Regions from separate parts of the Megasphaera sp. SW808 genome, predicted to be linked through region 1. Evidence: riboswitches for the same ligand, from Rfam matches in the RefSeq annotation. Region 1 holds a riboswitch; each other region holds the start of a gene.
What was found. Region 1 has a riboswitch for FMN ahead of ribD (bifunctional diaminohydroxyphosphoribosylaminopyrimidine deaminase/5-amino-6-(5-phosphoribosylamino)uracil reductase RibD). Riboswitches for the same ligand answer to the same signal wherever they lie in the genome.

Region 1 (2,259 bases):
CCGTCCGGCGTCGGGAAGTCGAGCCTGCTGTCTCAGATTTTAGGGCGGGACCTGTCTGTCGGCTCAGTCAGCGAAAAAATAAAGCGGGGCCGCCATACGACGAGGCACTCGGAAATCATGCAGCTGGAAGGCGATACGTATGTCATCGATACGCCGGGATTCAGTTCGCTGGAATTCGAACATCTCGACAAAGGGGAGGTCTTCGCCTTATTTCCTGACATGACGCCTTACGGCGGACGCTGCCGCTTTTCGTCATGCCTCCACTTGTCGGAGCCGGACTGCCCCGTAAAGGATGCCGTTGCCGAAGGCAAGATACAGAAAGAACGGTATGAAACGTACTGCAAAATCGTCAATTCTATTCTCGAAAGGAACCGATAGGTATGATACACATTTGTCCTTCTATTTTGTCCGCCGATTTTTCCCGGCTGGCTGAAGAAATTAAAGACGTAGAATCAAAGGGAGCAGACTGCATCCATCTCGATATGATGGACGGCCATTTCGTGCCGAACCTGACGTTCGGCGTGCCGATCATCGCCGCCTTGCGGAAGCACGTTTCCATTCCCTTCGACGCCCATTTGATGGTCGAACATCCCGACGTATACGTAGACGGCCTGGCAAAAGCCGGCGTGCAGTACGTTACAGTCCATCAGGAAGCGTGTCCTCACCTGGACAGCACGCTGCAGCATATCCGCAGCGCCGGCATGAAGTGCGGCGTTGCCTTGAATCCGGCTACGCCCGTATCGTCTTTATCCTGCGTGGCGGCGCAGCTCGATATGATCCTCATCATGAGCGTCAATCCCGGTTTCGGCGGCCAGAAATTCATTCCGTATTCGCTGGATAAAATCCGTGAAGCCAGGGCGCTGCTCGATTCCGTCGGCAACACGGAAGCCGTCGTAGAAGTAGACGGCGGCGTCAACGCCGATACAGTACAGGCGGTCAAGGAAGCCGGCGCTACCTTCCTCGTTGCGGGAAGCGCCGTATTTGGAGCGGCAGACCGGGCAGCGGCCATCGCCGCGCTGCGGTAAGAAGTCTGTACTTGTATTTCTATCCCTTATGTGCTAAAATCATAGGTGGATATGAATAATAGTCTTTGGGGCAAGGTGAGAAAGGGCAGCTTTCAATTCCTGACCGGCGGTATAGTCCGCTAGCCTGGCGTAAGCGGGGCTGAACCGATGCGATTTCGGTACCGACAGTATAGTCTGGATGGGAAAAGACGACGTTTCGTTTATTTTTGTTGTGCGCAAAAGGCTATTGGGTTTCCATACCCGTAGCCTTTTTATTTTTTATAACAAAATCTATCAGGAAAGGAATGACAGATTTGGAACCGGTAGATTATATGAGAAAAGCCCTGGAGCTGGCAAAGCTGGCCTTAGGGTATACAACGCCGAATCCGGCCGTCGGCTGCGTCATCGTAAAAGACGGTGAAATCGTCGGCACGGGCTACCATCGCCAGGCCGGCACGCCCCATGCGGAAGTATGGGCCCTGCGCGAAGCCGGCGACAAGGCAAAGGGCGCGACGGTATACGTTACGCTGGAACCCTGCGCGCATTACGGGCGGACGCCGCCCTGCGCCCGCACGCTCGTGGAAAAGGGAGTCGGCAAGGTCGTCATCGCCATGCTGGATCCTAACCCCCTCGTAGCGGGAAAGGGCGCGGCCATTCTCCGGCAGGCCGGCATACCTGTCGAAATCGGGCTGCTTTCCAAGGAAGCCGCTCAGCTGAACGAAGTATTCATTAAAAACATGATGGTGCAGAAGCCGTTTATCGCCGTCAAAATAGCGCAGAGCCTCGACGGCTGCATCGCCTCGCGGACGGGAAAATCCCAGTGGATTACGAATCAATGGGCCCGCAATTACGGCCACTACCTGCGCTCTATCTACGACGGCATCCTCGTCGGCATCAATACGGTCAAGCTTGACAATCCGCTGCTGACCTGCCGCATCCGCCGCGAAGCCCATGACGAGCCTCACCAGCCAGTACGCATCATCATGGATTCGCAGGGCCACATTCCCCTAAATTCCCTCGTCCTGACGGATAAGACGTCGCCGACCATCGTCGTGACGACGTCCCTCTGCCCGGTAGAAAAGATGAGAGAATTGAAAAACATGGGCGTCACTGTCCTGCTGGCTCCGCTGAACCGGGATCGTCACATCGATTTGCCGGCAGCTCTGGACTTGCTGTACAAGCAGGGCCTGCAGAGCATCCTCGTCGAAGGGGGCAGCAAAATTCAGGGGACCTTCTTCGACCACAAGCTCGTCGA
Region 2 (2,259 bases), on a different contig from region 1:
CGAAGGAAGTGTCGCGGCAGGACGAGGTCATTTCCGGCGAAATCGCCATCGGCTGCGGCGAGACGAAGAATCTGGAGCCTATGGCCAAGGTCATGGCGGCCTTTCAGCAGGCCTATGGAGAGGTGCAGTTTACCTTGTATACGGGCATTGCCGACGACGTGAAGGAGCGCATCGAGCAGGGAACCCTCGATTTCGGACTACTCATTGAGCCCGTAGACGTGAGCAAGTACAGCTACCTGCGCATGCCTCTCAAGGACCGCTGGACCGTGCTGATGCGGCAGGATCATCCCATGGCGGCGAAGGAGGCCGTCGAGCCGCAGGATCTGGCCGGGCAGCGCCTCATCATGCCGGCCCGCTTGTCCGTAAAAAATCAGGTCGAAGCCTGGCTGGGGCGATGGCAGTCCGACGTGCGCCTGGCCGTGTACATGAATCTGTCGGCATACAACAAGATGGTCCTGACGGACAACGGCGTCGGCCTGGCCTTGGGGCTGGACTTCGACACGGTCTTGCCGGGCTTGTGCATGCGCCCTATGAAGCCGTTCATCGAAAACGGCAGCTACATGGTCTGGAAAAAGAACCAGTTCTTGTCGCCGCTGCTGGAACGGTTCATCGAGTTTACGGAAGTATATCTGCAGGAGCACTATGGAGCGCAGCGCGGTGAATAGGGCACCGGCGTCTGGACAAAGGCGTTTCACCGGGCGGGCTTTGCTTTTGCCGTCGTCTTACTTGTTTTTTCCATTCCATCGTAGTATGATATATATGTAAAAAATACATAATATATTTACATTAATATATTTAGTCTTTGAGGCAAGGTGAGAAAGGGAAATCCTTTCAGAGTCCTGACCGGCGGTGATAGTCCGCAACCTCCTGAGGGAGCTGACCCGGCGAAATTCCGGGACCGACAGTATAGTCTGGATGAGAAAAGACTTCGGGCGTGGCACAGGTGTGTTTGCCGTGCCGTTCTCAAGTGCGAAAAGGCTGGATGTATTCCGGCCTTTTTTTGATTTGCCGCAAGATAGAAGGGCAGGTAATGGATATGGAAAAGAAATATTATTTGGGATTTGACGCCGGGACGCAGAGCGTAAAGGTCGCCGTGTACAGCGAGGACATGGAATGCGTAGCTATGGATACGGCCAAGACGACGCTGTATTATCCTCACCCCGGCTGGGTGCAGATGGACGTAGACGAATATTACCGCCTCATCAAGCAGTGCATGGCGTCGTGCAGCCGCCAGCTGGAAGAGAAGGGGATTTCCCCAGCGGCAGTGCGGGCCATTATGGGCGACGGCATCATCTGCGGCATCGCCGGCGTCGACGCCGAAGGGAACGCCGTGACGCCGTACGTCAACTATCTGGACAGCCGCACGGCCGACGACGTAGAAGCGCTGAAAGAACTCAAGCTGGATATCTGGGCGGCCGAAACGGGCAACGCTGAGCCCAACGTCATGTTCCCGGCTATGTTTGCTCGCTGGTTCATGAAGCATATTCCGGCCTTTAAGGAAAAGGGCGTCAAGTTCGTCCACAACTGCCCGTACGTCCTCATGCATCTGGCCGGATTGCAGGGAGAAGACGCCTTTATCGACTGGGGCGCTATGTCCGGCTGGGGCCTGGGCTACAACGTCGTGACCAAGGAGTGGTCCGATGAGCAGCTGCGCATCCTGGGCATCGACAAGAAATACATGCCGCGTATCGTCAAGCCCTGGGACATTATTGGACATCTCTGCGAAGACGATGCTCTGGAAACGGGCTTCCCTGCCGGTATTCCCATTTGCGCCGGCGCCGGCGATACGATGGAATCCATGATGGGCAGCGGCATTCTGGAAGCGGGCAAGGCCGTCGACGTAGCCGGCACGTGCGCTATGTTCTGCGCCGCCACGGACGGCATCATTCCTGAATTGTCCGTACCGGGCAGCGGCCTCATCTTCAATTCGGGCACCTTGCCGGGAACGTATTTCTACTGGGGAATGGTGCGGACCGGCGGACTGGCCCTGCGCTGGTTCAAGGATTCGATTTGCCGCCGCGAAGACGACGACTACTATGCCGAGCTGGACGTGCTGGCAGCACGCCATACGGCCGGCTGCGACGGGGCGATGTTCATTCCCTACCTGACGGGCGGCAACGGCGATTTCCCCCATGTGCGCGGTACCTTCACGGGCCTGACCCTAGACTCGGACCAGGGGGCGATGTGGCGCTGCGTCCTCGAAGGCATCGGCTACGACTACATGGAAGTTACCGACCGGTACCGGGCGGCAGGCATCGA
Region 3 (2,259 bases), on a different contig from region 1:
GTTTATTTTGAAAGAACCGCAGGTATAAGCCAAAAAGAGCAGCAGCAGAATTCCGATGGTTATTCAGAATCTGCATGCTGCTCTTTTTCTTAGATAATTACGCTGTATTAGCGCAGGTGGGGAAGAATATGTCCCATCTTATGCTTTTTCGTTTCCAAATAGAATTCGTCGAATTCCTGGGGCTTCATTTCAATCGGCACGCGTTCTACGATTTCTACGCCGAAGCCTTCGAGGCCGTAGATTTTTTCCGGGTTGTTCGTCAGCAGGCGCAGTTCTTTGGCGCCCAAATCCTGCAGAATCTGAGCGCCGATCCAATATTCGCGCAGGTCTGGCGCAAAGCCCAGCTTTTCATTGGCTTCTACGGTGTCATAGCCCTGTTCCTGGAGGACGTAGGCCTTCAGCTTGTTGATGAGGCCGATGCCCCGGCCTTCCTGGCGCATGTAGAGGAGAATGCCCCGGCCTTCGGCGTTGATCTGGGTCATGGCAGCGGCCAGCTGTTCGCCGCAGTCGCAGCGGCACGAGCCGAATACGTCGCCGGTCAGGCATTCGGAGTGGACGCGGCAGAGCAGGTTTTTACCGTCGCCGATGTCGCCTTTGACGAGGGCGACGTGGTGTTCGCCCGTCAGGTCGTTGACGTAGCCGTAAATTTTGAATTCGCCGAATTTCGTCGGCATCTTAGCGACGGCTTCGCGGACGACGTGCTTGTCGTGACGGCGGCAGTAGTTCTGCAGGTCGTGAATGGTGATGAATTTTAAATTGTACTTGTCGGCCAATTCCCACAGCTGCGGCGTCTGCATCATCGTGCCGTCGTCGGCCATGATTTCGCAGCACAGGCCGACTTGCTTCAGGCCGGCGAGGCGCATGAGGTCGACCGTCGCTTCCGTATGGCCGTTGCGGGCCAGGACTCCGCCGCGCTTGGCGATTAAGGGGAAGTTATGGCCGGGACGGCGGAAGTCTTCGGGACGGGCCGTTTCTTCCGTGCATTTGCGGGCCGTCAGCGCCCGTTCTACGGCGGAAATGCCCGTCGTCGTATCGACGTGGTCGATGGAGACGGTGAAGGCCGTTTCGTGATTGTCCGTATTGTCGCTTACCATCGGCGGCAAACCGAGCTTGCGGGCGTATTCGATGCTCATGGGCATGCAGATGAGGCCCTTGCCGTGGGTTGCCATGAAGTTCATGTTTTCTGTCGTGCAGTACTGGGCGGCGCAGATAAAGTCGCCTTCATTTTCTCTATCCGGGTCGTCGGTGACGATGATGATATGCCCGGCTTGCAATTCTTCGATTGCTTCTTCTACGGTATTGAATTTTCTGTTTTCCTTTGCCACAATAAAACCTCCTGAATATGATAAAGCCCTGACGGTCTGTCCAGCAGCGTCAGGGCTTTTTGGTCAACACAACACAAGCTGCGCGGAGGCAGCTCCATCGTATCTTCTTCCATCCAGACTATACTGTCGGTTTTGGAATCGCACCAAATCACGAGCACATGGCTCCTACGCCGTAGCGTTCGCGGACTATACCGCCGATCGGGAATTTCACCCTGCCCTGAAGATATATGACTACATGAATCATTATACACAGAATGGCTATCCTTGGCAAGAGCCGCCGCGGCCGGCCGGGCTGGGACAGGCCTATTCTATGTCGAATATTTTGCCCGGATTGAGGATATTGCTGGGGTCCAGGGCCTTTTTGATAGCTTTCATCATGGCCAGCTCGTCGGGATTGGTAAATTCTTCCATTAAATGCTTCCGCTTAAAGCCGATGCCGTGCTCGCCCGATAAACGGCCGCCGTGGGCGTAGATGAAGGCGTACAGCTCCTGCTGGTTTTGTTCGACCCGGCGGGCCCAGTCTTCGTAGGGCGTATCGTCGGGCTTTAAGATGTTGAGATGGATGTTGCCGTCGCCGGCGTGGCTGGCAATGCGGGTGATCAGGCCGTATTTGCCGGCCAGGCGGAGAATTTCCGCCAGCAGGAGCGGTTCCTGGTCGACGGGGACGACGACGTCTTCTTTACTGACGATGAGGCTTTCGGCGCGGACTGCTTCGGCGAAGGCCTTGCGGGCCTGCCAGATTTTATTGTGGTCGGCGACGAGGACCGACGACGCGCCGTGGTGCGTGCAGAGCTCGTCTAAAGCGACGGCCTTGTCGTCCAGGTCGTCTTCATTGATGCCTTCGACTTCGACGATGAGGTAATTTCCCGAATCGCTGCCCTGCAGCTTTTCATGGAGATATCTTTCTACAGATTGAATGGTAATATTGTCCATA

Region 2: linked by a shared signal. The riboswitch ahead of E0L13_RS08790 (FGGY family carbohydrate kinase) and the one ahead of ribD (bifunctional diaminohydroxyphosphoribosylaminopyrimidine deaminase/5-amino-6-(5-phosphoribosylamino)uracil reductase RibD) in region 1 are both predicted to bind FMN.
Region 3: linked by a shared signal. The riboswitch ahead of E0L13_RS00760 (bifunctional 3,4-dihydroxy-2-butanone-4-phosphate synthase/GTP cyclohydrolase II) and the one ahead of ribD (bifunctional diaminohydroxyphosphoribosylaminopyrimidine deaminase/5-amino-6-(5-phosphoribosylamino)uracil reductase RibD) in region 1 are both predicted to bind FMN.

The regions. Positions count from the first base shown of each region.
Region 1 is NZ_SJOT01000002.1:54,572-56,830, reverse strand. Features, by position in the region: gene rsgA (ribosome small subunit-dependent GTPase A) at 1-378, shown strand, start outside; gene rpe (ribulose-phosphate 3-epimerase) at 381-1,025, shown strand; FMN riboswitch at 1,083-1,219, shown strand; gene ribD (bifunctional diaminohydroxyphosphoribosylaminopyrimidine deaminase/5-amino-6-(5-phosphoribosylamino)uracil reductase RibD) at 1,319-2,259, shown strand, end outside.
Region 2 is NZ_SJOT01000022.1:48,655-50,913, reverse strand. Features, by position in the region: gene E0L13_RS08795 (LysR family transcriptional regulator) at 1-665, shown strand, start outside; FMN riboswitch at 795-931, shown strand; gene E0L13_RS08790 (FGGY family carbohydrate kinase) at 1,031-2,259, shown strand, end outside.
Region 3 is NZ_SJOT01000001.1:161,374-163,632, forward strand. Features, by position in the region: gene E0L13_RS00755 (Crp/Fnr family transcriptional regulator) at 1-28, shown strand, start outside; gene E0L13_RS00760 (bifunctional 3,4-dihydroxy-2-butanone-4-phosphate synthase/GTP cyclohydrolase II) at 108-1,325, opposite strand; FMN riboswitch at 1,423-1,554, opposite strand; gene E0L13_RS00765 (FAD-binding oxidoreductase) at 1,629-2,259, opposite strand, start outside.